DNA from 4 places in the Vibrio diabolicus genome. Region 1 is predicted to be linked to each of the others. Evidence: predicted binding sites of a transcription regulator. Region 1 holds the regulator's gene; each other region holds the start of a gene.
The links. Region 1 encodes CRP, which controls carbon source genes, mostly activating them, when cyclic AMP is high. Its sites were predicted from a motif close to TGTGANNNNNNTCACA; they were not measured.
Positions count from the first base shown of each region.

Region 2: the regulator CRP is predicted to act here: its motif matches at 7,762-7,777, upstream of gltB (glutamate synthase large subunit).
Region 3: the regulator CRP is predicted to act here: its motif matches at 2,223-2,238, upstream of recB (exodeoxyribonuclease V subunit beta).
Region 4: the regulator CRP is predicted to act here: its motif matches at 2,130-2,145, upstream of ectA (diaminobutyrate acetyltransferase).

Region 1 covers NZ_CP042451.1:316,089-324,453, reverse strand. Annotated here, with positions in the region: gene kefB (glutathione-regulated potassium-efflux system protein KefB) at 1-187, opposite strand, end outside; gene kefG (glutathione-regulated potassium-efflux system ancillary protein KefG) at 171-764, opposite strand; gene FR741_RS01570 (ABC transporter ATP-binding protein) at 974-2,893, shown strand; gene FR741_RS01565 (TIGR02444 family protein) at 2,890-3,378, shown strand; gene FR741_RS01560 (hydrolase) at 3,466-4,473, shown strand; gene FR741_RS01555 (YheU family protein) at 4,507-4,719, shown strand; gene FR741_RS01550 (phosphoribulokinase) at 4,844-5,713, shown strand; gene crp (cAMP-activated global transcriptional regulator CRP) at 5,954-6,586, shown strand; gene FR741_RS01540 (DUF1338 domain-containing protein) at 6,732-7,523, opposite strand; gene astD (succinylglutamate-semialdehyde dehydrogenase) at 7,773-8,365, opposite strand, start outside.
Region 2 covers NZ_CP042451.1:2,729,341-2,737,705, reverse strand. Annotated here, with positions in the region: gene gltB (glutamate synthase large subunit) at 1-1,034, opposite strand, end outside; gene FR741_RS12940 (glutamate synthase subunit beta) at 1,485-2,954, opposite strand; gene gltB (glutamate synthase large subunit) at 2,954-7,504, opposite strand; gene FR741_RS12930 (TIGR01212 family radical SAM protein) at 8,057-8,365, shown strand, end outside.
Region 3 covers NZ_CP042451.1:807,630-815,994, forward strand. Annotated here, with positions in the region: gene recC (exodeoxyribonuclease V subunit gamma) at 1-2,029, shown strand, start outside; gene recB (exodeoxyribonuclease V subunit beta) at 2,357-6,031, shown strand; gene recD (exodeoxyribonuclease V subunit alpha) at 6,031-8,178, shown strand; gene FR741_RS03850 (hypothetical protein) at 8,213-8,365, opposite strand, start outside.
Region 4 covers NZ_CP042451.1:1,772,386-1,780,750, forward strand. Annotated here, with positions in the region: gene FR741_RS08545 (ectoine synthase) at 1-180, opposite strand, end outside; gene ectB (diaminobutyrate--2-oxoglutarate transaminase) at 196-1,461, opposite strand; gene ectA (diaminobutyrate acetyltransferase) at 1,496-2,029, opposite strand; gene FR741_RS08560 (BCCT family transporter) at 2,343-4,004, opposite strand; gene FR741_RS08565 (3'-5' exonuclease) at 4,196-4,942, opposite strand; gene FR741_RS08570 (DUF294 nucleotidyltransferase-like domain-containing protein) at 4,942-6,822, opposite strand; gene proV (glycine betaine/L-proline ABC transporter ATP-binding protein ProV) at 7,260-8,365, shown strand, end outside.

The DNA of each region.
Region 1 (8,365 bases):
GTTCAGCAAAGTGCAAAATAGCATCAACATCACTGATTAAGCCAAGACCCCAAGGGCCAATCAACACACCGGCAAGTAAATAACCTAAAACCGAGCCAAGTCCGAGACGCTGAGCAATCGGCACCGCGATAACCGCAGCCGAGAGAAAGACCACGCTACTTTGAAGAAACTCACTGGTTATCGCCATACTGACCTCCTTGGTCTGTTGCTTCCCAGTTTTCAAGTGGGTTGTTCAACCACCGACGATACAGTTCGGCGTGCTCATACCGCTCAATATCCGAGACATTACGCGACCAATACAACACCAAAGGTTCAATCCAGTGCATTTGACACAAGGCAGCCGTCAGTTCAAACGGTTGTAAGATTTGCTCTAATGGATATTTGTTGTACCCCTTCGCGCTAAAGGCCTCTTCTTTCCCCCCCGTTGTAATCACACTGCGCCAGTATTTTCCCTCTAGTGCCGAACCTCCACCAAAAGCAAAACCTTTGCCCAGCACTCGGTCCAACCACTCTTTTAACAGGGCTGGGCATGAATACATATAAAGCGGGTGATGAAACACGATCACATCATGCATGAGCAACAACTCATGTTCGTAATTCACATCAATAAAGAAGTCAGGGTAAACACCGTAAAGATCGTGCACAGTGACGTGATCAAGCGACTGAGCTTTTTTAATCATCACTTGATTAGCAATCGAGTTATGTGGCTCTGGATGAGCATAAATGACCAGAACTCTTGGGAGAATAGACGGTGCAACAGCCAAATGGTCGTCCTTGTGGTTATTTTTATCCGTTATCAAATTGTTATACTTTTTTGTACAGCATAATGCAATTAAAGCGAATCAATCGACTTTTCCGGCCAATACCCCTACTATTCACCGCTAGATATATACCCAAGTGGCTTTAAAAACGATTGAAACCACTTCGCTATGTAACCAAGCAACGCGCACTGCGCAAAGTGAATGAAAACTTTATGATTACCTTTTCTGATATTCAGTTACTGCGTGGCGGTAAACCTCTTTTAGATCAAGCTTCAGCGACTATCCATCCTGGCGATAAAGTCGGCCTTGTGGGTAAAAACGGCTGCGGTAAATCAACGCTATTTGCATTGCTGAAAGATGAACTGTCGATTGATGCAGGCTCATTTAGCCAACCTCAACATTGGGAACTGGCCTGGGTCGCACAGGAAACGCCTGCGCTAGAGCGCACTGCACTGGAATACGTCATTGATGGTGATCGCGAGTACCGAGCGCTCGAAAAGCAGTTGGCTGAAGCGGAAGCACAAGACAACGGCACCTTGGTTGCCGAGATCCACGGTAAAATTGAAACCATCGGCGGTTATAGCATTCGCGCTCGCGCGGCAGAATTGCTCGACGGTTTAGGTTTCAGTCAAGAGCAAATGAGTTGGAGTTTGACTCAATTCTCTGGTGGTTGGCGTATGCGCCTTAACTTAGCTCAAGCGCTATTGTGCCGTTCTGACTTATTGCTACTCGATGAGCCAACCAACCACTTGGACTTAGACGCGGTGATGTGGCTTGAACGTTGGCTACAAAACTACCCAGGCACACTGATCCTGATCTCGCACGACCGTGACTTCCTTGACCCAATTGTTGGCCGTATTATCCACATCGAAAACCAACAATTGAACGAATACACGGGTAACTATTCGTCGTTCGAAAACCAACGAGCGCAAAAAATGGTGCTGCAGCAAGCGATGTTCGAGAAGCAACAGAAACAGATGTCGCACATGCAAAGCTACATCGACCGTTTCCGTTATAAAGCCTCTAAAGCACGCCAGGCTCAAAGCCGTATTAAAGCTTTGGAGCGCATGGAGAAAGTGTTACCCGCTCAATTCGATAACCCATTTAGCTTCCAATTCCGTGAGCCTGCGGCGCTGCCAAACCCAATCATGATGATGGATGAAGTATCGGCAGGCTACGGTGACAACCTGATCTTAGAGAAGATCCGCTTGAACTTGGTTCCTGGCAGTCGCATTGGTCTACTCGGCCGTAATGGCGCAGGTAAATCGACCTTGATCAAATTGCTCTCTGGCGAGCTTAACGCGCAAGGTGGCGATCTGACTTACTCACAAGGCGTAAAAATAGGTTACTTTGCTCAGCATCAATTAGAAACGCTGCACCCAGAGGAAACGCCGCTGCAACACATGATGCAGATCGCGCCGGATCAAACCGAACAACAGCTACGTGATTACCTAGGCAGCTTTGGCTTCCAAGGCGACAAAGCACTGGAGAAAGTCGCGCCGTTTTCGGGTGGTGAAAAAGCCCGTTTAGTGCTGGCCTTAATTGTGTGGCAAAAGCCAAACCTGTTGCTACTTGATGAACCAACCAACCACTTGGATTTGGACATGCGTCAGGCATTGACGATGGCACTGCAAACGTTCGAAGGTGCAATGGTGATTGTTTCGCACGATCGCTACTTACTGCGTGCTACAACCGATGACTTGTACTTGGTGCATGATCGTCAAGTTGCGCCGTTCGATGGTGACTTAAACGACTACTACAAATGGTTAACTGAGCAACAAAGAGCGGAACGCAAAGAAGCACAAGCTGCACAGCCAGCCAAAGATAGCGCCAACAGCGCGGCAGCGAAAAAAGAGCAGAAACGTCGCGATGCAGAATTTCGTAAGCAGACGGCGCCAATTCGCAAAACGCTGACACAATTAGAAAATAAAATGGATAAGTTAGGTGCTGCACTGGCCGAAGCTGAAGAACAATTGGCAGATAACTCACTGTATGAAGCCGAAAATAAAGCTAAACTTAACCAAGTGCTGGCTCTTCAAGCTTCTAGTAAGGCAGAGCTCGAAGAAATTGAAATGGAATGGATGTCTGCTCAGGAAGAACTGGAGCAGATGGAGCTAGAGTTTAATCAATGAGTAATCAACACGCTGAATACACACTCACCCTAGAACACCTTTGGCAGTTCAGTCTGCAATTTTATGGTGTGCGAGAAGTGAAAGAAGCGTGTTTATCATTACAGAACAATTATCACGGCAACGTGAACCTACTCCTGCTGCTCAGATGGCTCGATGAGCAGCAACTCATTTTCCAAGAAAAAGACTGGCCTCTGGTACAAAGCTGTCTGGGCCGAAGCGAAACCTTACTGCACTCTTTTCGCGACTTACGTCGCCATCTTAAGTCTCAAGTCAATGACGCTTTATATCGTGAAACCTTGCAGTTTGAGCTGCAACTAGAAAAGCAGCAACAAGCGGATTTGGTGAACTGCATTAACTCGCTCACGCTGGTCAAAAATGATGGCGCCCCACTCACGCTGAGATACTGTCGTCAACTTGGTGGTGAGCATTTGCAACAGGCCTTTGCTATTCCGGTGCCAAACATTCACCCACCAAAACGCCCATAAATCTGTAGAATACCTATAATCTTTATAAAGGATTATATTAATAAGTTCTTCAACTGACACCGAAGAACCGCATAAGAGCAGTTAGGTATGACACAATTTTTCGCAGCCGCCGGGATCAAAAACCCGCATCTTCAAACGCTTTTACCGCGTTTTATTCGCAAAAAAGCGTTGTTTACGCCGATTTGGCAAACCCTCGATACATCCGATGGAGACTTTCTCGATCTCGCATGGAGCGAGGACCCAACCCAAGAACCTGCGCAAAAAAAGCCGATTTTTGTTTTATTTCATGGACTAGAAGGCTGCTTCTATAGCCCTTACGCCAATGGCCTAATGAATGCATTTGCTCAATCCGGATGGCTGTCGGTGATGATGCATTTCCGCGGTTGTAGCGGTAAGCCAAACAAGAAAGCTCGCGCCTATCATTCTGGTGAAGTGACTGACGCCCGCCACTTCTTAGAGCACCTTGAGCAACGCTTTCCTGATAACCCCAAAGTTGCGGTTGGTATTTCTCTTGGCGGTAACATGTTGGCGAATTATTTAGCCCAATACAAAGACCACCCCATTTTGAACGCGGCGACCATTATCTCAGCGCCTTTAGACCTAGCAGCGTGTGCGAACCGTATTGAACAAGGCTTTTCGAAAGTGTATCGCCGTTACCTGCTCTCTTCGCTCAAACGCAACGCATTGCAAAAACATCACTTGTTGCATGGCGAGCTCGCTTTGTCCTACAACTCAATAAAACGTGTCACACGATTGTATGAATTCGATGATTTGATCACGGCACCACTGCACGGTTTTAAAGACGCACAAGATTATTACGATCAATGTTCTGGCTTAAGTAAATTACAACAGATCACGCTACCGACACTGATCATTCACGCCAAAGACGATCCATTCATGACCGACGATGTGATCCCGAAATTTGTTCTGCCAGATAATATTGATTACCGTCTCTTTGAGCACGGTGGGCATGTTGGTTTCCTTACAGGTTCAGCGCTCAAGCCGAAATTTTGGTTGGAAGAAGCGCTGCCAGCGTATTACGAAAGTATTGCTGCAGATTACCTTTCTGCTGTATCCAAGCAGCGAAAGCAGTAAACTAGCCGCTCATCATAAAAGTTCGAGGTATTTATGATCATTCCATGGCAAGACATTGCGCCAGAAACATTGGAAAACTTAATTCGTGAATTCGTCTTACGTGAAGGCACGGATTACGGAACCGTCGAGATTTCTTTGCAAGACAAAGTGGATCAAGTAAAAACTCAATTAGAAAAAGGCGAAGCGGTTATCGTGTTCTCTGAACTGCACGAAACCGTCGATATTCAGGTAAAAACAAAATTTTAGACCCTTCACATTTTACCGTACCCCACTCAATGACAAGGCATTGTTACGTGCTATAGTGGGTTATCGACCGTGCAGTAGCAGCCTACTGCACATTACAGGTAAGTAATTTTCGACAAGGTTTGTCATGTCAGCTAAACACCCAATTATTGCGGTTACTGGTTCATCCGGTGCCGGCACGACCACTACATCTGAAGCCTTCCGTAAGATGTTCAATATGATGAACGTTAAACCCGCATGGGTTGAAGGCGACAGCTTCCATCGCTTTACTCGCCCTGAAATGGATATAGAAATCCGTAAAGCGCGCGAGCAAGGTCGACACATTAGCTACTTTGGCCCTCAAGCTAATGACTTTCCAGGATTGGAAGAGTTTTTCCGTAAATATGGTCACGATGGCGCAGGCAGCGTACGTCGCTACCTACACACCTTTGACGAGGCCGTACCTTATAATCAAATGCCTGGAACCTTCACACCGTGGCAGGACTTACCGGAGAACAGTGACGTTCTCTTCTATGAAGGCTTGCACGGCGGTGTTGTGGATGGCGATGTTAATGTTGCGCAGCATGTGGATTTCTTGATTGGTATGGTACCAATCGTAAACTTAGAGTGGATCCAAAAGTTTGTGCGTGATACTCGTGACCGCGGTCATTCACGAGAAGCAGTAATGGATTCTATCGTGCGCTCGATGGACGATTATCTTAACTACATCACTCCGCAATTTTCTCGCACTCATATTAACTTTCAGCGCGTCCCAACGGTCGATACCTCCAACCCCCTTAATGCGAAGGGTATCCCAAGCCTGGATGAGAGCTTTGTCGTAATTCGCTTGCGTGGGATAAAGAAAGTCGACTTCCCATATCTCCTGGCTATGATTGATGGCTCATTCATGTCACGCCACAACACGATTGTCGTGCCAGGCGGTAAGATGAGCTTTGCAATGGAGCTCATAGTTCGGCCTATCCTACAACAGCTCATCGAAACAGGGAAAATTGGCTAAAAACCTGCCTGCGAAGATGTTTACTTTTCATACCGTGATCATGTGCACAGTTTTGCTTACAAAATCTCAATCATGGCACGATTAAAATCAAGAAATCGTTTTCGAAAAAGGATACTATTTCTTACCGAAACACAAGAGAGCTTGCAGCATATAAAAAGTGCTCTTATTCTAGTAGGCCTAATTCAGGCTTAGCTAAAATATGGATAGCGCAAGCGTACCCTGCAGAGGAAGTGAGATATTATGGTTCTAGGTAAACCTCAAACCGACCCAACATTAGAGTGGTTTCTTTCACACTGTCATATTCATAAGTACCCTTCAAAGAGCACGCTAATTCACGCGGGCGAAAAGGCAGAAACTTTGTACTATATCGTTAAAGGTTCTGTTGCGGTTCTTATCAAAGACGAAGAAGGTAAGGAGATGATCCTTTCTTACCTAAACCAAGGAGACTTTATTGGTGAACTTGGTCTATTCGAGGAAGACCAAGAGCGCACAGCTTGGGTTCGTGCTAAATCTCCTTGTGAAGTTGCTGAAATTTCTTTCAAGAAATTCCGTCAGCTTATCCAAGTAAACCCAGACATCCTAATGCGCCTTTCTGCGCAGATGGCTCGTCGTCTTCAAGTAACTAGCCAAAAAGTGGGTGACCTGGCGTTCCTAGACGTAACTGGTCGTATCGCTCAGACGCTTCTGAACCTTGCAAAACAACCAGACGCAATGACTCACCCAGACGGCATGCAAATCAAGATCACTCGTCAAGAAATCGGTCAAATCGTTGGCTGTTCTCGTGAGACAGTAGGTCGTATCTTGAAAATGTTAGAAGAGCAGAACTTAATCTCTGCGCACGGTAAAACTATCGTGGTTTACGGTACTCGTTAATCTCAAACCAGAGTGACGCGAACAAAATTATAAAAGCCACCAATGGCGACATTGGTGGCTTTTTATTTGTCTTGTAACCACATTAAGCTCAGAGCAACAAAAGACTAATGAGCAAGTTGGTTAGCCGAAAGGTTAACCCTAAAAGTTAGCCATTCGTACTTTCAAAGATTTTGTCCGCTGAAGCCGCCACAAAACCTGGGTACAGCTCACCGTTTTCCATCGGGTAGCGCTTAGCAAACTCGTAAAAGCCACCAGGGATAATTTCAGTGCCTTCGCTAAAGCGAACCGCCACTTTATCCGCCATGGTCGATGATTGTTCTAGCAGCACCTCAGGAGTGCCCTTCACTTCCCCGCCGTTTTCATTAATGGTAAATCCGGCCGTACGTAAGTGATCGTTTACTTGCTTCACTTCTTCGTATTCATTGAGCTGGTTAACGCTCACCGTGAAGTGGTTTGCGCCGTAACCATGCGCAGCCAACCAAGATGCATACTCACTTTCTTTAGCCAACGTTTGGTAGTCAGCAAAGCTTAAATCCCACAAGCGTCCACCATGTAAGAATGCGCTATCGTTCAGCTTGCCTGCATCGACTTGTGCCACCAGCTTTTTCACAATCTCTTGCAGCTCAGGTGAACACTCCTCAACTTTTAGCTCACTAATAAAGACTTTAGGTTGCTTCGGATCAGGGTGCTCATAGTGTTTAGCAACCAGCTTTTTACTTTCGAAAACGTAGTCACCACATGCCTGATAGCCAATGGCTACAAATGGTTTAGCTAAGGTTTCGATACCAAGAGGCGCAATATTGAAGGTACGTAAAGCTATATGATCATTAATCAGAGGCTCATCTTCTTGAAGCAGCTGATGTACTTTCGCAGCAGAGGGGCAAAGACGTTGAATGTAATCTTGCCATAGCGATTCAAATAACACATCGGGCGTCATAACGACTCCTTGTTACGAGATGTAGAGTTAAAAGGTAAGCGGAAGTTGACTGCTCGTTCACAACGAAAAGTTGTCCAGAATAATGAACGAGCAGCCATCAACCTGTGACGGTAAATGCCAGTCAGTCAACACGCTTTTCCGAGTCTTTGCTCACTTTCCGTGTTCTGCCAACGATCACTACAACCCATACCTAAATGATTCGCCGGCAAAGTGAGCCGCAATACATGGTTGCGACTCTGTTATTAAAACTTATAGCGCCACACCTGGGCTTAATGTTGCAGGCAAGATAGTCTCTTGACCTTCCATTGATGCCATCGGGTACGCACAGTAGTCTGCTGCGTAATAAGCGCTTGGACGTAGGTTACCTGACGCACCAGGACCACCAAATGGCGCATCACCACTTGCACCTGTGAGCTGGCGGTTACGGTTCACGATCCCAGCACGAATATGGTCAACGAAGTATTCCCATTCTTGGTCGTCAGTTGAAACTAAACCAGCAGAGAGACCAAAGCGCGTGTCATTCGCCAGTTCTACGGCTTTTTCTAGCCCTTCATAACGCACCACTTGCAGAAGTGGACCGAAGTACTCTTCATCTGGTAGCTCAGCAATGTTCGTTACATCAATAATGCCGGGAGAAACAAACGCCGCCTCTCCTGCTTTAGCTTCAATCAAGCTTTCACCACCAAGTGATTGTAGGTTCGCTTGTGCATCGAGAATGAACTTGGCTGCGGCAACGGAAATTTGCGGCCCCATAAATGGCGCAGGCTCTGCAAATGGTTGGTCTACGCGAATATTCTTCGTCGCTTCAACCAGTTTCGTGATGAGCGCATCACCTTTCTCAC
Region 2 (8,365 bases), 840 kb from region 1:
CCATCGGACAGTACGATACCTGCTGGGCCATCCCATGGTTCCATGTGCTTGGAGTTGAAATCGTAAAACGCCCGCAGATCCGGATCCATATCTGGATGGTTTTGCCATGCAGGCGGCACAAGCATACGCATGGCGCGGAAGATATCCATGCCACCAGCTAAGAAGAGATCCAGCATATTATCCAAGCTAGAGGAGTCTGAACCTGTCTCGTTTACAAATGGTGCTGCAGTTTGAAGATCGGGCAGCAGTGGTGACGAGAACTTGTAAGCGCGCGCGCGCGCCCATTGGCGGTTACCTTCAATGGTGTTGATCTCACCGTTATGAGCAAGATAGCGGAACGGCTGAGCCAATGGCCAACGCGGTTGAGTATTGGTAGAAAAACGCTGGTGGAACAGACAGATAGCGGATTCCATGCGTAGATCAGCAAGATCAAGGTAGAAGCGAGGCAAGTCCGCAGGCATGCACAGGCCTTTGTACACCAAAACTTGAGTCGACAAGCTACAGATGTAGAAATCAGGATCTTCGGTGATTTGTTTCTCGATGCGACGGCGTGCGATGTAGAGACGGCGTTCAATGTCACGCTCTCGCCAACCAGCCGGTGCAGAGATAAAGACTTGCTGAATGTTTGGAAGCGAGTTAGCCGCAATTGGACCGAGCACTTCTGAATTGGTTGGAACTTCACGCCAACCGGCCACTGTTAGCGTCTCTTGCGCAAGTTCTCTGTTGACGATGTCTTTAGCGAGTTGAGCTTTGACCGGATCTTGGTTGAAGAAAATCATCCCTACGGCGTATTGCTTGCCAAGGTTGAAACCATTTTCTTCGGCAATAAGACGTAAATAGGAATCGGGCTTTTGTAATAGAAGACCACAACCATCACCGGTTTTACCATCGGCGGCAATACCACCACGGTGGGTCATTCGGTCAAGTGCAGAAATTGCTGTACGAACCAGCTTGTGGCTTTGTTCGCCTTCCATATGCGCGATCAAGCCAAATCCACAGTTGTCTTTCTCAAGACTTGGATCATAAAGAGCCATTGCAATTCTCCCTTTGCTTATCCGTCATCCCGACAGATATATCAACACTGCTTACGTTGATAGTGATGACTGAATATGCGTCATCTTTATGGTTTTATGTATATTTATTCAATAAAAGCTGTGAAATATTTAACATTTTTTGAGTGTTTTATTTTCATCAACTTCACAAGCTATAGCTTATTGTAAAAAAGGTCAAGCTATTAGTGGATAATCACGTGAATATGCGATTTACCATTTAATAAGCTAAAATAGTTTAATGATTTCAAATAGATAGAAAATTGATTGTTACAAGAAAGTAACATTTGATTCTGTGGGAAATAAAAAAGACCAGCATAAAATGCTGGTCAAAATAGAAAGATTGGAAGGAATTGTTTTCTTTCTTTGCTAATAGCCATCGATATCGCTGATGGCTATTTATGGCATTGAAAGAGGGAAGCGTGAATACTTCCGTTAAGCAGAAAGCATCAGTGAATCTGCTTTTGCTTCTAGGTTTGTGCCATCCATTAGGTAGTCATCTATAGCACGAGCACATTCGCGACCTTCGTTGATACAACGAACCACCAAAGATTGGCCTGTTCGCATATCACCAGCAGCAAATACGCCTTCTTGGTTAGTAGCAAAACCTTGAGTTGCTACGTTACCGCGATCATCTAGCGCGATATCCAGTTGAGCAAGCACGCCTGTAGGTTCTGGGTGTAAGAAGCCCATTGCTAGGAATGCCATATCACATGGGATCACTCGCTCGCTGCCTTCTACTTCTTTGAAACTTGGGCGCTCGCCTGGTTTTGCATCTTGCCAAACGATATCAGCAAGACGAAGGCCTGTGACTTCACCTTTGTCATTTCCGATGAACTCTTTGGTCAGGATGTTCCAGTGACGATCGACACCTTCTTCATGAGAGGTCGAAGTACGTAGGATCATTGGGTATTGAGGCCAAGGCATATTGGCTGGGCGCTTCTCTGGTGGAATCGGCATGATTTCCACTTGAGTTACGCTTGCTGCGCCGTGACGGTTTGACGTACCTACACAGTCTGAACCAGTATCACCACCACCAATGACAACCACATGTTTACCTTTTGCGTGAATCTCTTCCGTTTTCAGGTCCATGTTATTTGCACGTCGGTTGTTTTGACCTAGGAATTCCATTGCGAAGTGAACGCCTTTGAGCTCACGACCCGGAACTGGCAAATCACGTGGAACCGTTGAGCCACCCGTCAGTAGAACCACATCGAACTCTTGACGCAGTTGCTGAGCATTTACATCAACACCGACGTGTTGGTTTACTTTAAACTCAACGCCAGCTTCTGCCATTAGATTGATCTTACGATCAATGACTTCCATGCTCAGTTTAAAATCTGGAATACCGAAACGCAGCAGACCACCAACCTTCTCGTCTCGCTCGAATACTGTCACGGTATGGCCTGCGCTGTTTAGCTGCTCAGCAGCCGCAAGACCAGCAGGTCCAGATCCAATGATCGCCACCGTTTTACCAGTGCGAGAACGTGGCGTTTTTGGCTTGGCGTACCCTTCACGATACGCCGTTTCTACGATGGTTTTCTCGATATTACAGATAGTGATTGGGTCTTGGTTGATGCCAAGTACACAAGCACTTTCACATGGAGCAGGGCAAACACGACCAGTGAACTCTGGGAAGTTATTGGTTGAGCTTAGAATGTTCCATGCTTCTTCCCAGCTATCACGATAAACCGCATCGTTAAACTCTGGGATGATGTTACCGATAGGGCAGCCGTTATGACAAAACGGCACACCACAATCCATACAACGAGACGCTTGAGTATTGATCTTGTCACCAAACTCCTCGTTCAGAACGAACTCTTTGTTGTTCTTGATGCGTTCAGCGGGGTCGATCTTCTGTGGTAGTTCACGACCGTGCTCTAAAAATCCAGTAGGCTTACCCATTATACTGCCTCCGCTTGAGTTTCGTTTCCTTGAGACTGCGCTTCAGCTTTACGCTTTTGAAGCACCGCTTTGTAGTCACGCGGCATCACCTTAACCATAGAGGCTAGGCTTGCTTCAAAGTTGTCTAGGAAAGACTGAGCGACTTCACTTCCTGTGAATTGAACATGCTTAGTTAGCATGTCGAGTAATAGATCTCTGTCTTCTTTCTCGATTGGATCTAGGTCTACTAGCTCTGGGTTCAGTTTTGACTCAAAGTCACCTGATTTATCCCATACGTAAGCCACGCCGCCACTCATACCTGCGGCAAAGTTACGACCTGTTGAACCAAGGATAATTGCTGCACCGCCCGTCATGTATTCACAACCGTGGTCACCGACGCCTTCTACTACGACTTTCGCACCTGAGTTACGAACACAGAAACGTTCACCAGCCATACCGCGAATGAAAGACTCACCCGAAGTAGCACCGTAGAAACACACGTTACCAACCACGATGTTGTCTTCCGCGACAATGCTTGATTTTGCGTCTGGGTAAAGTACTAACGTACCGCCAGATAAGCCTTTACCCCAGTAGTCGTTCGCGTCGCCTTCTACTTCGAACTTCACGCCCTTAGCTAGGAATGCGCCGAATGACTGACCCGCTGAACCTTTGAACTTCACGTTCATTGGTCGAGGTAGGCCGGCATCTTTGTACACTTTCGAGATTTCGTTCGACAGCATGGTGCCCGCAGAACGGTCAGTGTTGACGATAGGGAATTCGGCATTCACCGCCTCGCCTTTCTCGAGAGCAGGAATCGCCGCTTGAATCAGCTTACGGTCTAGTACCGATTCCAGATTGTGGTTCTGTTGCGTTTGGTTATGGATACCGTCTGACTCACGTGGTTGTTCAACGTGTAGAATAGGAGACAGATCTAGGTTCTTGTATTTCCAGTGAGAAACGTCTTGGCGAATCTTCAGCTTCTGACCTTGGCCGACCATCTCATCGATAGTGCGGAAGCCAAGTTCAGCCATGATTTCACGTAGACCTTGTGCCATGTATTGGAAGAAGGTTACGACGTCTTCTACGCGGCCATCAAAGCGCTCGCGAAGCGTCTTGTTCTGAGTCGCGATACCAACAGGACAGGTGTTCTTATGGCACTTACGCATCATGATACAACCTTCAACCACCAATGCTGCGGTTGCCACGCCCCATTCTTCTGCACCAAGTAGTGTTGCCACTGCAAGGTCGCGAGGTGTTTTCATCTGACCATCCGCTTGAACCACGATACGGTTACGTAGACCGTTCTTTAGTAGCGTTTGGTGTGTTTCTGCCAAACCAAGTTCCCAAGGAAGACCAGTATGACGGATTGAAGACATTGGGGATGCACCAGTACCACCGTCGAAACCTGCGATTAGTACAACGTCTGCTTTCGCTTTCGCTACACCGGAAGCGATCGTACCTACGCCAGCTTCCGATACCAGCTTCACGTTTACACGGCCCGCGCGGTTCGCGTTCTTCAAATCGTAGATAAGCTGAGCCAAATCTTCGATTGAGTAGATATCGTGGTGTGGTGGCGGCGAGATAAGACCGACGCCCGGAGTTGAGTGACGTGTAGCACCGATCCAGTCATCTACTTTATCGCCTGGTAGCTGACCACCTTCACCTGGTTTCGCACCTTGAGCCATCTTGATTTGTAGCTCATCAGCGTTGGTTAGGTAGTAAGAGGTTACGCCGAAACGACCCGAAGCTACCTGCTTGATTGCAGAGCGTTCCCAATCGCCGTTCTCTTTGCGCTCGAAACGCATTGGGTCTTCACCACCTTCACCAGAGTTCGATTTTGCGCCAAGGCGGTTCATCGCAACAGCCAATGTGGAGTGTGCTTCGTAAGAAATAGAACCGAATGACATAGCACCCGTCGCGAAGCGTTTCACGATGCTTTCAATTGGTTCGACTTCGTCGATAGAGATAGAACCAGCTGGGTTCTTAATGAATTCTAGCTGGCTACGTAGCGTTACCGCGTTGTCACCTTGTTTATCGACTGCTGTCGCGTACTGCTTGAACTGATCGTAGTTCTTGTTGCGCGTAGACTCTTGCAGTAGAGAAATGGTTTCTGGGTTGAATAGGTGCTTCTCGCCACGCTGTTTCCATTGGTACACACCACCCACATCCAGCATTTGAATTGGGATTTCGCGTTGTGGGTAACCGATGCGGTGACGAACGAGCACTTCTTTAGCAATATCGTCAAGGGTGAGACCTTGGATACGAGAAACTGTACCTGTGAAGTACTTGTCTACCACTGACTTATGAATACCTAAGGCTTCGAAGATTTGCGCACCGTGGTACGACTGCAGGGTTGAGATACCCATCTTCGAGAAGATCTTCAGAAGACCGCCATTGATCGCTTTACGGTAGTTGTTGAACAGATCACGAGGGTTCGCTTCTGGATCCAGCTTCTTCGTGCGTTGTAGTTCAATGATAGTTTCGATAACTAGGTAAGGGTTAACCGCATTTGCACCATAGCCAATAAGGGTTGCAAAGTGGTGCGTTTCACGCGCGTCACCGGTTTCAACCACAATGTCACACTTAGCACGTAGACCTTTGCGGATCAAGTGGTGATGCACTGCACCAACTGCCAGCATTGCTGGGATCGCCGCGTGGTTTGAGTTCACTGCGCGGTCAGTTAGCAGGATGATTGAGTAACCATCAATAACCGCGTCTTCTGCGTATTGGCAGATACGTTTTAGTGCGCGCTCAAGCTTGCCTTGGTCTTCACTGGCTTGGAATACGATATCCAGTGTCTTCGCCTGAAGATGCTCGTTGTCAATAGCACGCAGTTTCTCAAGCTCAGAGTTCGCAAGAACAGGCGATTCCAATTCGACTTTCTGACAGTGAAGTGGTGTTTCAGTCAGAAGGTTTTGGTCTTTACCCAAGTAAGTGTTCAGCGACATCACCATACGCTCACGGATCGGATCGATCGGTGGGTTAGTTACCTGTGCAAACAGCTGCTTGAAGTAGTTTGAAAGATGTTGCGACTGATGAGATAGCACTGCAAGAGGCCAGTCGGCACCCATGGCTGATAATGGCTCTTTACCTTCATTTGCCATTGGAACGATGATTTCGTTCACTTCTTCAGTACTTACGCCAAACGCTTGTTGGCGGTGTAGAAGATGTTCTGGCTTAGGTTGGCTGAATTGGTTGCTCGCATCTGGCAGCTTCTTCAAGCTTAGTAGGTTTTCTTCTACCCACTTTTCGTAAGGCTGTGCCGTTGCGATGGTGTCTTTCACTTCTTCATCAGAGATGATGCGACCTTGCTCTAAGTCTGCAACGAAGATGCGACCTGGTTGTAGACGACCGCGGAACTCAACGTTCTCTGGCTCAATATCCACAACACCAGATTCTGATGCCATTACTAGGAAGTTATCTTTGGTCACTGTGTAGCGAGAAGGGCGCAGACCGTTACGGTCGAGTGTCGCACCAACTTGAACACCATCAGTAAAACATACTGAAGCCGGACCATCCCATGGTTCCATGATGTTCGCGTGGTACTGATAGAACGCGCGACGCTTAGGATCCATGTTTTTGTTTTCTTGCCATGCTTCCGGGATCATCATCATCAATGCGTGCGGCAGGCTACGACCAGAAAGAACTAGGAGCTCAAGTGCCATGTCAAAGTTAGATGAATCCGAACTGCCTTCCTGACAAATAGGAAGCAACATGTCGATTTCAGCTTGGGTAAATAGATCGGATTCAATGATCGCCTCACGGGCTTTCATCCAGTTCAAGTTACCGCGAACGGTGTTGATTTCGCCGTTGTGGGCAATGTAACGGAAAGGCTGTGCAAGACGCCATTTCGGGAAGGTGTTGGTAGAGAAGCGAGAGTGTACCAGTGCCAGTGCAGTCACCATGGTCGGGTTTTGCAGATCAAGGAAGTACTGAGGGACTTGCTCGGTCGTTAACTGACCTTTGTACACCAATGTCTTGTAAGACATTGAGTTAATGTAGAAGTCATCACCAATGTTCGAAACGCTTTCTAGGCAAACACGTACAGTGTAGTTACGAAGTACGTACAGTTTACGCTCTAGCTCTTCAGGTGTGATACCTGGACCACCAGAGATAAACACATGCTCAAACTGAGGTTCTGTGCTTAGCGGGTCGGCACCGATCATTGAGTTATCGGTTGGCAATACGCGGTAGCCAATAACTTCAAGGTCTAGACGCTGAGCGTTGCGTTCTAGAATGTCACGGCATTGCTCGCGTTTGTATTCGTCTTTCGGGAAAAGTACGACACCCACACCATACTTTTCAAATGAAGGCAGTTTAATGCCGAGCTTAACGGCCTCTTCTAATAGGAATTCATGAGGTTTTTGTAGCAAGATACCCGCACCATCACCGCTGCATGGGTCACAACCTTGACCACCACGGTGCTCCATGCGAGCTAGCATATCCAATGCTTGAGTCACTACTTCATGAGATTTACGGTTTTTAAGGTGAGCAACAAAACCGATACCACACGCGTCATGCTCCAATTCAGGAGTATATAGACCCTGTGGATTTTGCTCTCTATCTACCATAGATACATCCTTCCAGTTCAATGTCGACGCAAAAGCACCAGGCAGGCAAATGCCACCTAGACCATTGATTACGTCTTGTCCTTTATATTTATTATCGCCACCGATCTAGGTTGACCGATCTTGATTCCTTTCCGTATCTCGCAGGAAAAGTTTTGCGAGAAAAACAATCCTTGGTGGTATCCCTTTATTTATTGCCACTATTTAGTGATTTATATAGGTAGGAGTGGGATAACACCGACAAATCCCGCAGTGTACTTTGTAATAAAAGTCACAAAAATAACGGGGTTGTGTAAGTATCCTACAATTTTGTCACTTCAGAATGCAATGAAAAAGTCGACGTTGTGACCCAATTTTTTCGTTTAATTATGCATTTTTGGTTTAACATTTACGCAACATGAACGTTTTTTATCTGTATTTATGCAGGTTTATTGATTTTGAGCCGTATGAGGTTTGTTTGAATTGACTAGTATTGTGTGTTTTTTCTTGCAGGGATGTAATTTATTTACACAGATCGTAGTGAGATTGATTACGGTTCATTGTTGGTGAGAATTTATGCAGTTACATGAGTTGGTCAATACAATCGGCCAAGATCTTCAGCGTCGATACGGTGAAAAAGTCCATAAACTAACGTTGCACGGTGGATTTAGTTGCCCTAACCGAGATGGCACGATTGGTCGGGGAGGATGTACTTTTTGTAATGTGGCTTCGTTTGCGGATGAAGAAGTACAGATAAAAAGTATTCACGATCAGTTGAAAGATCGTGCGGGCGAAATTCATCGAGCGAAGAAGTATCTCGCTTATTTTCAGGCTTACACCAGTACTTATGCGGAAGTGCAAGTGCTGAAAAATATGTATGAAGAA
Region 3 (8,365 bases), 490 kb from region 1:
AGATGATTTCTTACAAGCCAAACAATGGGTTGAGGAATCGGGAATTCGCTGGGGGTTGGATGCCAATACCGGACGCGAATTTGAACTGCCGGAAACCCGTCAAAACACGTGGCAATTTGGTATTCAACGCATGTTGCTTGGCTACGCGATGCCAGAATCCGCAGGTTTGTTTGAAACCGAGCAAGGCAGTTTATCTCCGTACAACGAAGTGCAAGGCATGGGCGCAGAGCTGGCGGGCAAGTTGGCACACTTTATCCAACAAATTAGCACTTATCGAAGCAAACTTTCTCATGTTCAGACTATTGATGGTTGGCGAGAGACTTTGGTTTCACTGCTGGATGACTTCTTCTCAGTTGAGTTAGAGGGCGAAATGGCGCTCAAATCCATTCGCGATACGCTCAGCCAACTCAAAGAGCAATTAGCTGATGCCGCATTTGATGATGCGTTGTCGCCGTCGATCATCAGCCAATACCTTCAAAACAAATTATCTGGCACACGAGTCAGCCAGCGCTTCCTGGCTGGTCAAGTGAACTTTTGTACCCTGATGCCGATGCGCTCTATTCCGTTTAGAACCGTTTGTCTACTGGGGATGAATGACGGCGTGTATCCACGCTCCATGCCGCCAGAAGGCTTTGACTTGATGACGGGAAGAACCAAGCCGGGCGACCGTTCACGCCGAGATGATGACCGTTACCTATTCCTCGAAGCGATGTTGTCTGCACAGCAAACGCTGTACATCAGTTATGTTGGCCGTTCAATCCAAGACAACACCGAGCGAGTGCCCTCGGTATTGGTTTCTGAGCTGATGGAATACTGCCACCAAAACTATTGTTTAAGTGGTGATGAAGCGTTGCCCGTTGATGAGTCTGGCGACAACTTGTTAAACGCGTTGGTGAATACCCACGCCATGGTGCCGTTTAGCCCAAGTGCGTTCCAAGGCATGCACGCCAGCTACGCGAAAGAGTGGATTCCAGCGGCATTGACTCAAAGTAGTCAATCGCAAGGCTATGTTCGTCGTGATTTTAACCGTGCATTAGACGACTATCTGTTAGGAGCGACGTTCCCACTTGAGCTCGACTTAGTCGAATTGCAACGTTTCTGGCGCTTACCGGTGCAGTATTTTTTCAATCGTCGCTTAAAAGTAATCTTTGAACCGCCACTGCCGGTGATGGAAGACGACGAACCCTTTGTTTTAGGTGGTTTGGAAAGTTATCAAATGCGTGATGAGCTGTTAGAAACCTTGCTTGAAACGACATTGATACAGCCAGAGAAAAAAGCAGAAGTGCTTAAACACTTTATGAGTCAACAGCGCGCTCAAGGCAAACTGCCGGTGGGAGCGTTTGGTGATATCGAATTTGAAACCAACCGAGTTCAGGCGGAAGAGCTAGTGGATAAACTGGCGTTTTTATCTGGTGCGCCTCAAGACGATCTGGAAATCGACCTGACGTTTGATGCCTTGTTTGAGCGAAATGAAGGCGAAGAGAAAAACGTTCGCCTAACAGGTTGGCTAACTCAATACTACCAATCCGGTTTGATTCGCTACCGAAGCGGTAAGATTCGAGCGCAGGATTACCTTGCAGTGTGGATCGATCACCTTGCCATTTCGGCGTCGGGTCATGCTAAGAAAACCCACATCATTGGTTACGATCGTAAAGAAGGTGCGCTGCATTTAATCTACCCAGAAATTGCCGATGCGCAGTATGCCAAACAGCTACTGACTGAATTAGTTCGCTTATTCTTCGAAGGCATGACTAAGCCTTTGCCTTATTTCCCGAAAACGGCGTTGGCTTGTGTTGAAGCGGGCTTTAGCCGCGGTCAGTGGGTCGATGACGAAGAGAAATCTTTGAAGAAAATGGCTGACGCATTCAATGATGGCTTCATGAGCCCAGGCGAAGGCAATAATGCGTACATCTCTCGAATTTGGCCAGCTTGGAATGATGAGTTGGCCTCAGAAGTTCGTTTGCTGACAGCATTAGTTTTGCAAGGTGCGCGCTTAGCGATTCAAGACGCTGATGACGTAAAAGCGTAATAAAGACAGTTGGATAAAGAGAAGGAAGAGTAGGGTGGCCGCCAGAAAATCATTATTTTTTGTAGGGCGTTCGCTGTACGGCCACAAGGTCAGAGGGACCATGATACTTTTGTTTAATTCATTTGAGTTGTGCCGCCAAAAAGGTTTGGCTTATCTCGTGGGGCGCATACTAACGGTACGTCTTATGGATAACCGTGAGAAAGATCTCACAAAGCTCTAAATTATCCAACTTGTTAAACATATTAATAGAATTTTTAACTATAGATCACATTTATTAGGTGATACGTCCTAGTAAATAATCCGGAGAGATTCAGCGTTATGGATCAAATGTCAGGTGCAGAGTGTCCTCTACATACGTTAGACCGCACAGAGCAACCTCAACCAACGCCACTAGAACCGATGACGTTTCCTCTGCATGGCGCGAGGTTAATCGAGGCATCAGCAGGTACAGGTAAAACCTTCACTATTGCAGGTTTATATCTGCGCCTTTTGCTTGGTCACGGCTGCGAGGAAACTCGACATCGCGTACCGCTTACAGTCGACCAAATTCTGGTCGTAACCTTTACCGAAGCGGCAACTGCGGAATTACGAGATCGTATCAGGGCAAGGATCCATGACGCGCGAATCGCGTTTGCGCGTGGACAGAGTTCCGATCCGGTGATCCAACCTTTGCTTAATGAGTTTGACGATCACAAGCAAGCCGCAGAAATTTTATTGCAGGCAGAGCGTCAGATGGACGAGGCGGCGGTCTACACCATTCACGGTTTTTGCCAACGTATGCTAACGCAAAATGCGTTTGAATCTGGCAGCCGATTTAATAACGAGTTTGTGACCGATGAAAGTCACCTAAAAGCGCAAGTTGTAGCCGATTACTGGCGTCGCAATTTCTACCCGTTGCCGTTTACCTTGGCTGGGGAAATTCGCCAGCTATGGAGCTCTCCATCTGCGTTATTGTCTGACATCAGCAATTACTTAACTGGTGCGCCGTTAAGCCTTTCTGTTCCGGTAATGAAAGGCAGTTTGGCTGATCTTCATACTGAAAATCTGAAAAAAATTGATGAATTAAAAGCACAGTGGCGAGAAAGCCAAGATGACTTCTTAACGCTGATTTCAGATTCAGATATTAACAAACGTAGCTACACCAAAAAGTCTCTGCCGACGTGGTTGGAGGCGGTAAACGCTTGGGCGGCAACGGAAACTACAGGTTACGATTATCCAGACAAGCTGGAGAAATTCGCGCAAAACGTCTTGTTGGAAAAAACACCGAAAGGCAGTGCGCCGCAGCATGCGGTATTTGAAGCCATTGAAACATTTCTTACCAACCCAATCAGCTTAAAAGCGCCACTGCTTGCTCATGCAATTGAACATTGTCGTGTGATGCTGGCTAACGCGAAAAAGCAAAAACAGTGGCTCTCTTTCGATGATTTGCTAACGCAACTTTCTGCTTCTATCGATACTGACGAAAGCGAGCTTTTAGCGGCGCGTATTCGTACTTTGTATCCTGTCGCAATGATTGACGAGTTCCAAGATACCGACCCGCTTCAATACAGTATTTTCAGCCGTATTTATCTGAACAACCCGGAATGTGGTTTGTTTATGATCGGTGACCCCAAGCAGGCGATTTATGGCTTTCGTGGCGCAGACATTTTCACTTACATCAAAGCGCGTAACCAAGTAAGTGCCCACTACACGTTAGGAACCAACTGGCGTTCTAGCGCAGATATGGTGCAGGCGGTAAACCAAGTATTTGCTTTGCCAGACAGTCCATTTATCTATGATTCGGATATTCCGTTTTTACCTGTAAAGTACAGTCCCAATGCCGAAAAACGCATTTGGATTATGGGTGGCCAAAAGCAACCAGCGCTGACTTATTGGTTGCAAGAAGCGGACGATAAACCGCTACCAAAAGGCGAGTATTTGACTCGAATGGCGGAGGCGACCGCAAGCCAAATCCAAACCATTTTGACGCAGGCTCAACAGGGGCAAGCGTGTCTGGTGAATGGCGAAAAACAGAAAGCAGTTCAAGCTGGCGATATCGCAGTGCTGGTTCGAACAGGTAGTGAAGGTCGAATGATCAAACAAGCGTTGGCAGACCAAGGCATTGCTAGTGTGTATCTGTCTAACCGAGACAGTGTGTTTACCAGTTCGGTGGCGCAGGATTTACAGCGCCTGCTGCAAGCGGTGCTGACGCCAGAAAATGACCGTGCACTGCGTGCAAGTCTTGCTTCTGAGCTGTTTGCCCTCGACGCAGCAAGTTTGGATGCACTTAATAACGATGAAATTGTGTGGGAAAACGCCGTTAACGAATTCAAAGAATATCGCAAACTTTGGGTTCAGCGTGGTGTGCTGCCGATGCTGCGCGCGGTGATCAGCAAACGCCATATTGCCGAGCGATTACTAGAAGAAGGCGCGAGTTCACAGGGTGAGAATGGTGAGCGAGTGCTTACCGATTTAATGCACATCGGTGAACTGCTTCAACAAGCCAGTAATGAACTGGACAGCGATCACGGTCTGCTGCGTTGGCTCGCTCAGTCTATCAGTGATGCGGAAAATGGTTTGGGTGGCTGTGATGACCAAATCCAACGTTTAGAATCGGAACGTAACTTAGTGCAGATCGTGACTATTCACAAATCAAAAGGCTTGGAGTATGACCTCGTATTTCTGCCGTTTGTGTTCAGCTATCGAGAAGCCAGTGAAGCCAAATATTACGATGCAGCCAATGACCGCACGGTACTGGATATCACTGGCAACGATGCGTCCATGAAGCAAGCGGATAAAGAGCGTTTGGCGGAAGACTTACGCTTGATATACGTGGCGTTAACGCGTGCTGTGTATGCGTGTTTTATCGGTGCCTCACCTTTACGTAATGGCCGTTCGACCAAAGAGCCAACCGGCGTACACCGCAGTGCGATTGGCTATTTGATTCAAAATGGTCAAGAAGGTGGCATTAACGATTTGCACCAAGGTTTAACAAAGCAACAAGACGAGCTTGATTGTGTCGTTGTGGCCGATCTGCCGCAGCAACTCGAAGAGAAGTACGTAGCGCCACAAGAAGAAATACACGATCTTAGCGCGAAAGAACTGCAAAACCCTATCGACAGAAACTGGCGCATCACCAGTTATTCTGGCTTGGTCAAGCAAGGCTCTCATCACGCCGAGCATGATGCCACGATTGAGATTACGGGTTTTGATATCGACTCATCTGAAGAGCAAGACGAAGCGGATTTGGTGGAGCCAGAGCGCTCTATTTTTACCTTCCCTCGTGGTGCGCGTCCGGGTACGTTCCTGCACAGCTTGTTTGAGGAAATTGAATTTACTCAGCCAGCCACTACTGAAGAGAATACACAAATCATCCTTGGTTTGATGGAAAGCGAACAGCTCGATGAAGAGTGGTTGCCCATTTTACAACAATTGATTGATACCGTACTCGCAACGCCGTTGGATGGTAAGTCTTTGCTGCTGAATCAAAAAGCACCGTCGCAACGTTTGGTGGAGATGGAATTTTTGTTGCCGATTGAAGTGTTGTCTGCACCGGCGTTAAACCGAGTCATTCAACGTCACGATCCGTTGTCGGCGAAAGCGGGGGATTTAGGTTTCCAAACCGTGCAAGGCATGCTCAAAGGTTTTATCGACTTGGTGTTTGAACATCAAGGTAAATACTACGTGCTTGACTGGAAATCGAATCATCTTGGCGACGATGTAACGAGCTACCATGGTGAGGCTCTGAAATCGGCCATGGCGGATCACCGCTACGATTTGCAGTATCAGATTTATGCGTTAGCACTGCATCGTTTCCTACGCAGCCGATTGGCGAATTATCAATATGAGCAGCACTTCGGTGGCGTGTATTACTTGTTCTTGCGCGGCATGGATGGGCAGAGTGACCACGGCATTTTTGCCGCGAAACCAACTTTCGAGTTCTTACAAGAGATGGATCGTTTGATTGATGGTCAAGCACTTGAAACGCGCTCAACTCAAGCCGGGCAGATGGAGCTACTTTAATGACGACAAATCTCAATCTTCATTCTGACCAAGATAGCCTATTGGTAGTGCTAGAACGCTTGGCGCACAAAGGTGCTATTCGTCAGCTCGACTATCAATTTGCCTGTTTTATTGATTCTCAAACGCATGATGAACAGTCGGATAGCCAAGCACTGGCGTTTATCGCTGGTGTTGTCAGTAGTGAGCTTGGCAAAGGACATATCTGTCTGTCTCTGTTCGATGCACAAGGGCAATCTACGGATTTAGCCAGTAAGCTAGGGCTGTTTGGTGAGTCGGCATTGGCGCTCAACACACAGTTGCAAGGCATAGACTGGATTGAAGTATTACAAAATTCCAGCGTGGTTGGCGCGCAAGGAGAAGCCTTGCCGCTGATGTTCGATGGTGAGCGTCTGTATCTGCACCGCTATTGGCATTATGAAGTGACACTGGCGGAAAAGCTCAATCAGTTGGGCGCTGTAGTGAACTTGCAGTCGCAAGAGTTAGCGCGATTATCCGAGTTGCTCAACCATTTGTTTGCACGCCAATACTATTTTCTGTTTAACGCGTTAGGCAAAGCAGTAGAAGCGGGAAACAGCAACCAAGTGTTGCGTCAACAATTGGTGTGTGACCACCTTGATGTGGTCGCAAGCGAATCGTTGGATTGGCCTGCGATTGATTCCGTGCTTAGCAATGCGCGCAAGGTTCAAGATTTGCAAACACTGGATGAACTCGTACCACTCTCAGCTTGTGTGAACTGGCAAAAAGTCGCGGCGGCGGTTGCGTTAACTCGTCGATTTGCTGTGATTTCTGGTGGCCCTGGTACGGGTAAAACGACGACAGTAACCAAATTGCTTGCTGCTTTGATTGAACAGGCGACGCAAGAGAAAAATCTAACCATCAAGCTGGTGGCCCCGACGGGGAAAGCGGCGGCGCGATTAACCGAGTCCATTGGTAAAGCAGTGCAAGAGCTGCCAGTTTCTCCGGAGCTAAAAGCCAAAATTCCGACTGAATCGAGCACCTTACATCGGTTGCTGGGCGCGATTCCTAATAGCGCAGAATTTCGTCACAACAAGCAAAATCCACTGCATTTGGATATTTTAGTTATCGACGAAGCGTCGATGGTCGATTTACCAATGATGTATAAAGTGGTCGATGCCTTACCGAAACATGCGCGGCTGATTTTGTTAGGTGATAAAGATCAACTTGCCTCAGTTGAAGCAGGGGCTGTGTTGGGTGATATCTGTTCGTTCCATGCATTGGGTTATGGCAAAGAGCAGGCGTCAGCCATCGCAAAACTGACGGGTTTCGATACTTTAACCCATACGGGGAACAGTGCCTCCAGCATTGCCGATAGCTTATGTATGCTGCAAAAGAGCTACCGATTTGACGCTCGCTCAGGCATTGGTCAGTTGGCAAAAGCGGTTAACTCAGGTTCTGCTGCGAGCGTAGATAACGTCTGGGCGCGTGACTTTTCCGATATCGAACATTTCGCACTAAGTAGTCAACATTACAACCAAATGACGCAGACGTTGGTGCAGGAATACGGTCGTTACCTCAAACGCATTGGACAACAGGAAACTGATCCTAAAACCGGAGAGCCAGAGTCGCTAACGCAAAAAGCCAAAGCGGTGTTAGATACCTTCAACCAATGCCGACTGCTGTGCGCGATCCGTGAAGGTGACTTCGGTGTGGCTGGGCTAAACCAACGCATCGAGAAAGCGCTCGCGGCGCGCAAGTTAATTCAGGTTCACGATGAAATTTGGTATCACGGCAGACCCGTCATGGTTACGCGTAATGATCACGGTCTAGGTTTGTATAATGGTGATATCGGTATTTGCATGCGAGATGACAGTGAAGAAGAACCACGTTTGAAAGTCTTTTTCGAGTTACCTGACGGTAGTGTGAAAGCAGTCTTACCGAGCCGAGTTCCAGAGCATGAAACGGCTTACGCCATGACCATCCATAAATCGCAAGGCAGTGAATTTGACTACACTCTGATGATATTACCACCAGACTTTAGCCCGATATTAACCCGTGAGTTGATTTACACAGGTATTACCCGCGCGAAAAAGCGTTTAGCTCTTTACGCCGAACTCAATGTTCTGAAGCGAGGCATTAAGGTGAAAACCACTCGTGCGAGTGGATTAGTACAGCGGCTTACTAACTAAAACAAGAAGACCGAGCTTATGGCTCGGTCTTCTTTTATGCATGTTTTGCGAACGCGTTGGTAAAAGACACGCTGCGTATTTTGTATTGCTGTTGATAAGCAAGAATAAAATCTCGGACAGCGTCATTTACGGGGAAAACACAGTGGACGTCTAGGCCTTCTAAAAACTGATTGTCAGCCATATCCCA
Region 4 (8,365 bases), 1.5 Mb from region 1:
AAAAACCGATTCTAGGTGATTTTGATAGTGAATGTGTGTTTCAGTACCTTCATAAATCGTAGTAATGTGGAAAGAAAAACCCATGTTATCATCTTTCAACAACATACGGACACTTTCCCAGTTATCTGAAACCACACGTCGCTCACTGTTGCGACACTCATCGAGTGTTCTGACGATCATAATTAATAATCCTTATTAAGATGCTTGTTTGAAATGTTTCGCAGCAATGGTTTCCACTGCACTTTCAAAGATGCTTAGTCCTTGGTCTAGTTCTGACTCGCTAATCGTAAGTGGGCAGAAGAACTTAACGACTTCGTCGTCAGGGCCAGCTGTCTCAATTACCATTCCGTTTTCGAAACAGTTTTTCGCGATTTCAGATGCCATATCACCGTTGATACACTCAATACCAACCATCATGCCGCGACCTTTTTTCTGTACAAACATTTGTGGGAAGCGACGAACGCAGCGATCAATAACAGCACTTACTTTGTCTGAACACTGCTTGATGTGTGTTTCAAAGTCATCATTTGCCCAATAAATTTCTAAAGCTTTCGCCGCGGTAATAAATGCATGGTTGTTACCACGGAACGTGCCGTTATGCTCACCTGGCTTCCACTGGTCTAACTCTGGTTTAAGTAGAACGACGGCCATTGGCAAACCGTAACCACCGATCGATTTCGATAGCGTCACGATATCTGGTTGAATATCTGAAGGCTCAAAGCTAAAGAAAGTACCTGTACGTCCGCAGCCAGCTTGAATGTCATCGACAATCACAAGAATGTCGTTGGCTTTACAGATTTTGCTCAAACGTTGTAACCACTCGTTTGAAGCAGCATTTAAACCACCCTCGCCCTGCACAGTTTCAAGAAGTACAGCGGCTGGTTTATCCATACCTGCAGAGTTGTCGTTTAGCATGGTTTCGAACAATGCTAGACCATCAACGCCAGCGTAACCTTCAAATGGAATACGAGTGACGTTACTTAAGCTAGAACCGTTACCTTGTCTGTGATGCTGGTTACCCGTTGCAGCCAGTGCGCCAGCTGTACAACCGTGGAAACCGTTGGTAAATGCAACGACGCTGTCGCGACCTTTTACTTTTTTCGCTAACTTAAGTGCTGCCTCAACGGCGTTAGTACCAGTTGGGCCAGTAAACTGGACTTTGTAGTCCAAGTTTCTTGGTTTAAGGATGTAAGTATCCAACGCTTCAAGAAACGATGCTTTCGCTTCTGAGTGCATATCCAAACCGTGAGTAATACCGTCCATCTCAATGTACTCAAGCAGTGCTTGCTTAAGTACTGGGTTGTTATGGCCGTAATTTAGAGATCCCGCTCCAGCAAGGAAGTCTAAGTATCGTTCACCTTGTTCTGTTTCCAGCCAGCAGCCTTTCGCTTTACGAAAAACGACTGGGAAATTGTTTGAATATGAGCGTACGTTGGATTCCTGCTTTTTGAAAATATCCATGATGAGACCGTTTTTAATTCCTATTGTTTGAGGATTATTTGAGAGGAATGCGATACAAATATTCTGTATCGTGTTTGCCTTTAAAGTGGGCTTCTTCATCCAAAAATGTGCTTACTTGGCCAGAGTTGCCGTTCATCGCATCTAACTTTTTGAACAATGCCCAAGAGGCTTTATTATCTTCCGTGATGGTAGTTTCTACCGATTTAACACCGCCCAATTCCTCTCGGGTGAGAAGTTCTTTCAACATGCGGAATGCTAAACCGTGACCTCTAAAGCGAGGTGAGACTGCAACTTGCCAGACAAATAAAACGTCTTGCTCGTCTGGTTTCTGATAACCGGAAATGAAACCTGCGATTTCGCCTTTTTGCTCAACCAAAATACTGGTTTTGCTGAAATGCGTAGACTGTAGGAAATTGCAATAAGATGAGTTCATGTCCAATGGAGGACAGTCTGCAATTAAGCTGTAAATGTCGTCACCATCAGAGATTTTAGGCTCACGAAAAATCCATTTTTTACTTGAGTCTTCTCCAATCTCTGGATAAAGAACCCAAGGTGCTGATGTGATCATGTGGAAATACATATCCTTTGAGGTCTAATTAAATTTCCTTTTTATTATGGGCATCCCTCGCGACTAAAAATCAAATAATCCGCCTTTTTATCGGTATTTTTGTGACAGGTATCACAAAAATACGCCATTTAACCAAATCTTAAAATAGTTCGAGGTCTAATTTATTAAAAAATCACTTAAAGAATAAGTATAAAAAACGAACAGAAAAAACAGTCCTCCATGGTCTTCATTTCTCAGCAAAAAATTCAAAAATCAAAAAAAACGGCATGCTTTCGCATGCCGCTTTATGCAAATATTTAACTGCTGATGTTGGTTATTTCGATTTCTTCTTAGAAACCGCTTTTGGACGAGGTTCATCCATCAAGCCTTTTACTAGAGAAACCGTTGCAACAAGCAGAACAATCGTAAATGGTAGGCCTGTGGTCACGGCCATTGCTTGAGCTGCCGCTAGGCCACCACCAAGCATCAATGCAATCGCAACTAAGCCTTCAAACGTACACCAGAACACGCGTTGAGGCGTTGGCGCATCGACCTTACCGCCCGCAGCAATAGTATCAATAACCAGTGAACCAGAGTCTGAAGAGGTAATGAAGAATACCACCACCAAAATAATACCGACGAAAGATGTAATTTCAGCTAGAGGCATCACATCTAACATGGCAAATAGTTTTAACGGTAATTCCGCGTTGAACACGGCTTCATAACCATCGCTCACGTATTGGCTTATAGCGTTACCACCAAAAGCGGTCATCCATAACACACAAACAGAGGAAGGGATAAGGATAACGCAAATAATGAACTCACGAACGGAACGACCACGAGATACACGCGCAATGAACATACCGACAAATGGTGACCAAGAAATCCACCAAGCCCAGTAGAATGCTGTCCAACCTTGAGAATAGTTTACGTCTTCTCGTCCAAATGGCATTGATAGGGCAGGAATATTAGCCACATATGACACTATATTTTCGAAGAAACCCGTTAAAATCGCGATCGTCGGGCCGACAACAATAACGAAAAGCAGTAAAAGCGCAGCGAGACCCATATTGATCTCAGATAAGATTTTCACGCCTTTGTCTAGTCCCGCAACAACTGAGATTAAAGCGAGTGCGGTGATGCCAATAATCAATAGTACCTGCGTAGTATTCGTCATTGGAACATCAAATAGGAAGTTCAAACCCGTTGCGGCTTGAGACGCACCGTAACCTAGAGACGTTGCCAGACCAAAAACTGTCGCAACAACGGCAAGAATGTCGATAATGTGACCAGTCCAACCCCATACACGCTCACCAAACAGTGGGTAAAAAATGGATCGCATGGTAAGTGGTAAGCCTTTGTTAAACGAGAAAATCGCCAAACCAAGAGCCAATAGCGCATAGATTGACCACGGATGAAGTGCCCAGTGGTAAATCGTCGCCGCCATGCCTAGTGCAGATGCAGCACTTGCATCGCCTTCTGCACCACCTAGAGGGGCCCAGTCAGTACGAACACCGTTCTCAACGTTCACGCCACCAATAGCAGAACTAAAATGAGACATAGGTTCTGATACACCAAAGAACACCAGACCGATACCCATACCTGCTGCAAAGAGCATTGCCAGCCAACCCGCATAGGAATAATCTGGTGTCGCTTCTGTACCGCCGATTCGTACACGACCTAGCGGTGTAAAAATCAACCCAACACAGACAATGACAAAAATATTACCAGATGCGAGAAAGAACCAATCCAAATGGTGTAACAAACCCGCTCTTAGATCTGCGAAAAACGGCTCTACCTGTTCTCGAAATAATAGTGTTACTACAACAAATAGGATGATTGCTAAACCAGAAATTGCAAAAACACGGTTATGAATATCAAGGCCAAACGGGCCTACTTTTAACGCGACGTTATCCTGACCAATTTGATAGTCAGTGTCTATCGCGTTTACCTTTCCATCGGGGCGTTGAATGCCACCGTTATTATCGGTGCTCACGGATAATCTCCTTAAAAATACGTGACCAAATTTAAATTACTTTCGTCGGAGTTTGAGTGATGAAACCTCCCATCACTACCAAGCACATGTTCAAAAAACATAGTTCTTATAAGCGGTTACTCAGTCCGCCATCATAATCGCAAAGCCCCCTACCTTTCATTGCATTTTATTGTCTTCATCATAAACAACGCTTATTGCCAAATCGAAGAGATTGGCATGCTTCGATTAAAATGATATTGCAACTGTGCTTGAAACAGTTCAGCAGTAGCCAGCGCATCGGTCAAAGCATGATGAGGTTGATAAGCAGGAAGGCGATACCTTTCACGAGCATGCCCCAGCCTGACAGAGCCTGGCTTCTTACCTTTTAACTTATTGAATAGGCCACTGCATTCACGGCGCTGTATCGCGTGTTCAATGTCTAGCGTATCGACAACGGGAAACTGTATCCCCTCCCCAATGCTATTTAGCAACGCGTTATTAAAAAACTGCCTTTCGATATTTTTATAATGAACAAGCACAACTTTGCCTGACAGCGCATCCAATATTTCCCCTAAAATGTGGGTTAATTGGGGCGCGTTTTTGACTTCAGAATCAGTGATGCCATGAATCACAACTGACTCTTCGTTTAACTCACGATTAGGGTTAACAACCCAATGCGCAGAGCCACTACATTGAACACGATCAATAGTAAACGGCACAAGTCCAATCGTGAGAATTGCATCCTCTTCCGCATTCAAACCTGTCGTTTCAAAATCTACCGAGACAAATGGCACTTCCTCAACTGGGGTTTCCCCATTAACCATCGGTGTCGAGTAATAACGTTTGAGTCTCTCGTCTCTTGCTTCGGTCGCGAGCTGTTTAAATAAGGTTGACCACTCTGGCGTCCGAGACGTATCCAACAACGGCTGATCTTTTGCTGCCTTTTTTGAGAACCACATTATTTGCTACTTCTCTGGTATCGGAACTTGATGAAGTTCTGTGCATTACTAAGGATTTGGAAAGCAGCTTTTAAGTTTCGGCGCTCAAACTCTGACATGTTCTCTGGCTCAATGTTGTTATCTGGTTCATCTCCATTTTCGATATCGAGTGCTTGATGACGAATTCGAACCATGTAGATCAATTCCATTGCATCCCTCAAGTCCATTCCTCGACCTTTAGGTAAAATGCCCGCATCATTGATATCGTCTAAACGGTCAAACGAGTTTTGCGAACGGGAACCAATTGCCAATGAATGTACTCGAATCAAATCTGCCAATGGCGCAGTACCTCTTCTTTTCAAGTTAATAGAATTGCGATGACGACCATCTTTTTCCATAACAAAATCTTTGAAGAAGCCCAATGGCGGTGTACGACGTATCGCGTTGTAAGCCATACATGCAAGGAAGCGGTTGTTTCTTTTCGCGCGCCTAACAATAAAGCTGCTTAATTGTTCCGCCCACTTCACTCGCCCATGAACACCTAATAAATCAAAAAAGATATTACTGTTTAACAACCTTTCAGGAGTTGGGTTATCTATCCAGTTGCCAAAGCACTCCTCCCACTCCGCTCGGGTTTTTCGCCACTCTGGATTGGTTGCCATAATGTCGCCAGTACAGTAAGCATAGCCGCATGCTGCTAAACCATCACAAACAAATTTGGCAAACTTTTCAAAGTACTCCCCGTGCATCTCAACATCATAACTGTTGTCGAGAATAAGGGCGTTGTCTTGGTCCGTTACAATTAACTGCTCATCCCTGGCCATCGATCCCATAGCGACCAAACAATACGGAATTGGCGCAGGGCCAAGCTCTTGCTCTGCTAATTCAGCCAAACGCTGTTTAAAGCTACTACCAATGACCGACATGGCTCGACCAATCATATGAGCGTTGGCATCTTCATTCACCATTCGTACAAAGCAGTCTTTCACTTGTTCAGAAACTTGCTTGAGATCTTCAACGCTGGTTTGTTGGAAGATAGAGCTAACGAGCAGCAAGCTGTTTTGAGATTCATAACGGACAATATCCGTCATGCCAATAATTCCTATCGGCTTTTTATCTTTTAAAATTGGGAGATGGTGCACGTTGTAGCGCAACATGGTTAACATGGCTTCAAAGACATAAGCGTTGTAATCCAGAGACACCACGTCATAACTCATGACCTCACTCACGGGGATATTGGTATCAATGCCCTGAGCTATTACGCGAATGCATAGATCGCGATCAGTCAATATTCCAAGTAGTTGTTCATCATCTTCTTCTGTGAGTTCTTCTGCTGGGCGAACAATAAGCAAAGAGGTGACATTTTCCTCCGCCATCAGTATCGCGGCTTCTTGAATCGATGCCGTCGCCTCCAACGTTACCGGATCTCTCGCTAAGATTTTACGTGCCTTGGCAGTGGTAAAGTCATTGCTTTCTGAGCGGCTGGATATTGCGCTTCGCAAACGCGCGCTGTCTTCCAGTTCCATATAGTCAGCAAAGTTTTCAAACTCATCACAAAGCTCGTTGAAAATATCCTCCGGAATACAGTAAACCAAGGTGTCTTCTATCGCTTTGGCCGGCATACGCACACGGTTGTTCATTAACAACCCCATCTGTCCAAACAGTCCACCAGCGTCAATCCTGTTATAGAGTTCGCCTTTACGTCGGTAAATCTCCACAGCGCCGCTTCTCACCATATATAAGTCGCGGATCGTGTCTCCAAAATTGAGTATCTCCGTGCCTTGTCGAAAGTATGCAACCTCGGCATTTAGAGCGATCTTTTTTAACTGCTCTTCGGGTAGATCATCGAAAGGTGGGTACTGGCTAATGAAGTTGAGCACTTCTAACTGTTCGGCTTCCATCTTTTATTCCATACGTTGCCTAAACTACAGCGATAAATATCACCAAGATTGAAATCAATCAATGAATAAATCTAAGAATAACAACACCTAACCCAGTTCGCAGAATAAAACTCCAATCAAAAATTAGAGCTCTAACGTTTTTAAATATAGACCTCTAATCTATTTCTCCTTATAGCTATGCAGGTGGGCTGAGTTGAAATGTACTAAAAACTTCAAAATAAATTCAAACCAATGTCATGGAAAAGTTATGCAAAGACAAGACCAACAGTAAGTATCTATTTTAATTAATGAAAACACCATTTAGCCACACCTACTTAATTGTTCATTGTATGCACATAAAACCCAGTTAACCGAACCCCATTCGTTGAAAATTGAACTAAAATTAATTAGAGTACAAATCGTTAAACAGTTATAAACACACAAAAAGGACAGATAACATGGATCCCATACTGGAAGTTAAGGGACTGTATAAAGTGTTTGGAGAAGACCCAGAAAGAGCCTTCTCGCTTATCGAAAAAGGTATCGATAAGGACGGTATTTTTGAACAGACAGGTTTAACAGTCGGCGTAAACGATGTATCTCTCACCATTAACGAAGGTGAAATTTTCGTAATCATGGGGCTTTCTGGTTCGGGAAAATCTACTCTCGTTCGACTCCTAAACCGACTCATTGAGCCAACGAAAGGCAGTGTTTATCTCAAAGGGAAAGATATTGCCCATATCTCTGAAGACGAACTTCGAGAAGTTCGTCGCAACAATATCTCAATGGTGTTTCAAAGTTTCGCACTTATGCCTCACATGACGGTGATCGAAAACGCTGCATTCGGTTTAGAACTTGCTGGCATTGATGTTAATGAACGTCAGAAAAGTGCCCTTTCCGCCTTGGAAAGAGTTGGCTTAGACCCTTATGCAGAATCTTTCCCTGACGAGTTATCCGGTGGTATGAAACAGCGCGTGGGTTTAGCAAGGGCATTGGCTTGTGACCCAGACATTCTATTAATGGACGAGGCGTTTTCCGCTTTAGACCCATTAATCCGTTCTGAGATGCAGGATGAGCTTATTCGTCTACAAAACGATGACAAACGCACAATTGTCTTCATCTCTCATGATTTGGACGAAGCAATGCGTATTGGTGATCGTATCGCCATCATGCAAAACGGTGAGGTTGTTCAGGTTGGCACACCTGATGAAATATTGCACAGCCCAGCAAATGATTATGTCGAAGCGTTTTTCCGCGGCGTAAACATCGCAAGTGTCTTGACAGCAAAAGATATCGCTCGCAAGAAGCCAGCCGCCGTCTTTAAGAAATCGGAAAATGATGGCCCAGGCTCTGCGATGCAGATTCTGATGGATCATGACCGTGATTACGGCATTGTCGTGGATAAATCTAGCCGATATTCCGGCATCGTGTCTCTTGACTCACTACGTTTGGCTCACAAAGAAAACCGCTCTCTAGCCAGTGCTCAATTGACGGATGAAGTCACTCTTCAGCCAGAGCAGTCAATCAATGACATTTTGGGACTAGTTGCAGGCGTTCCTTATGC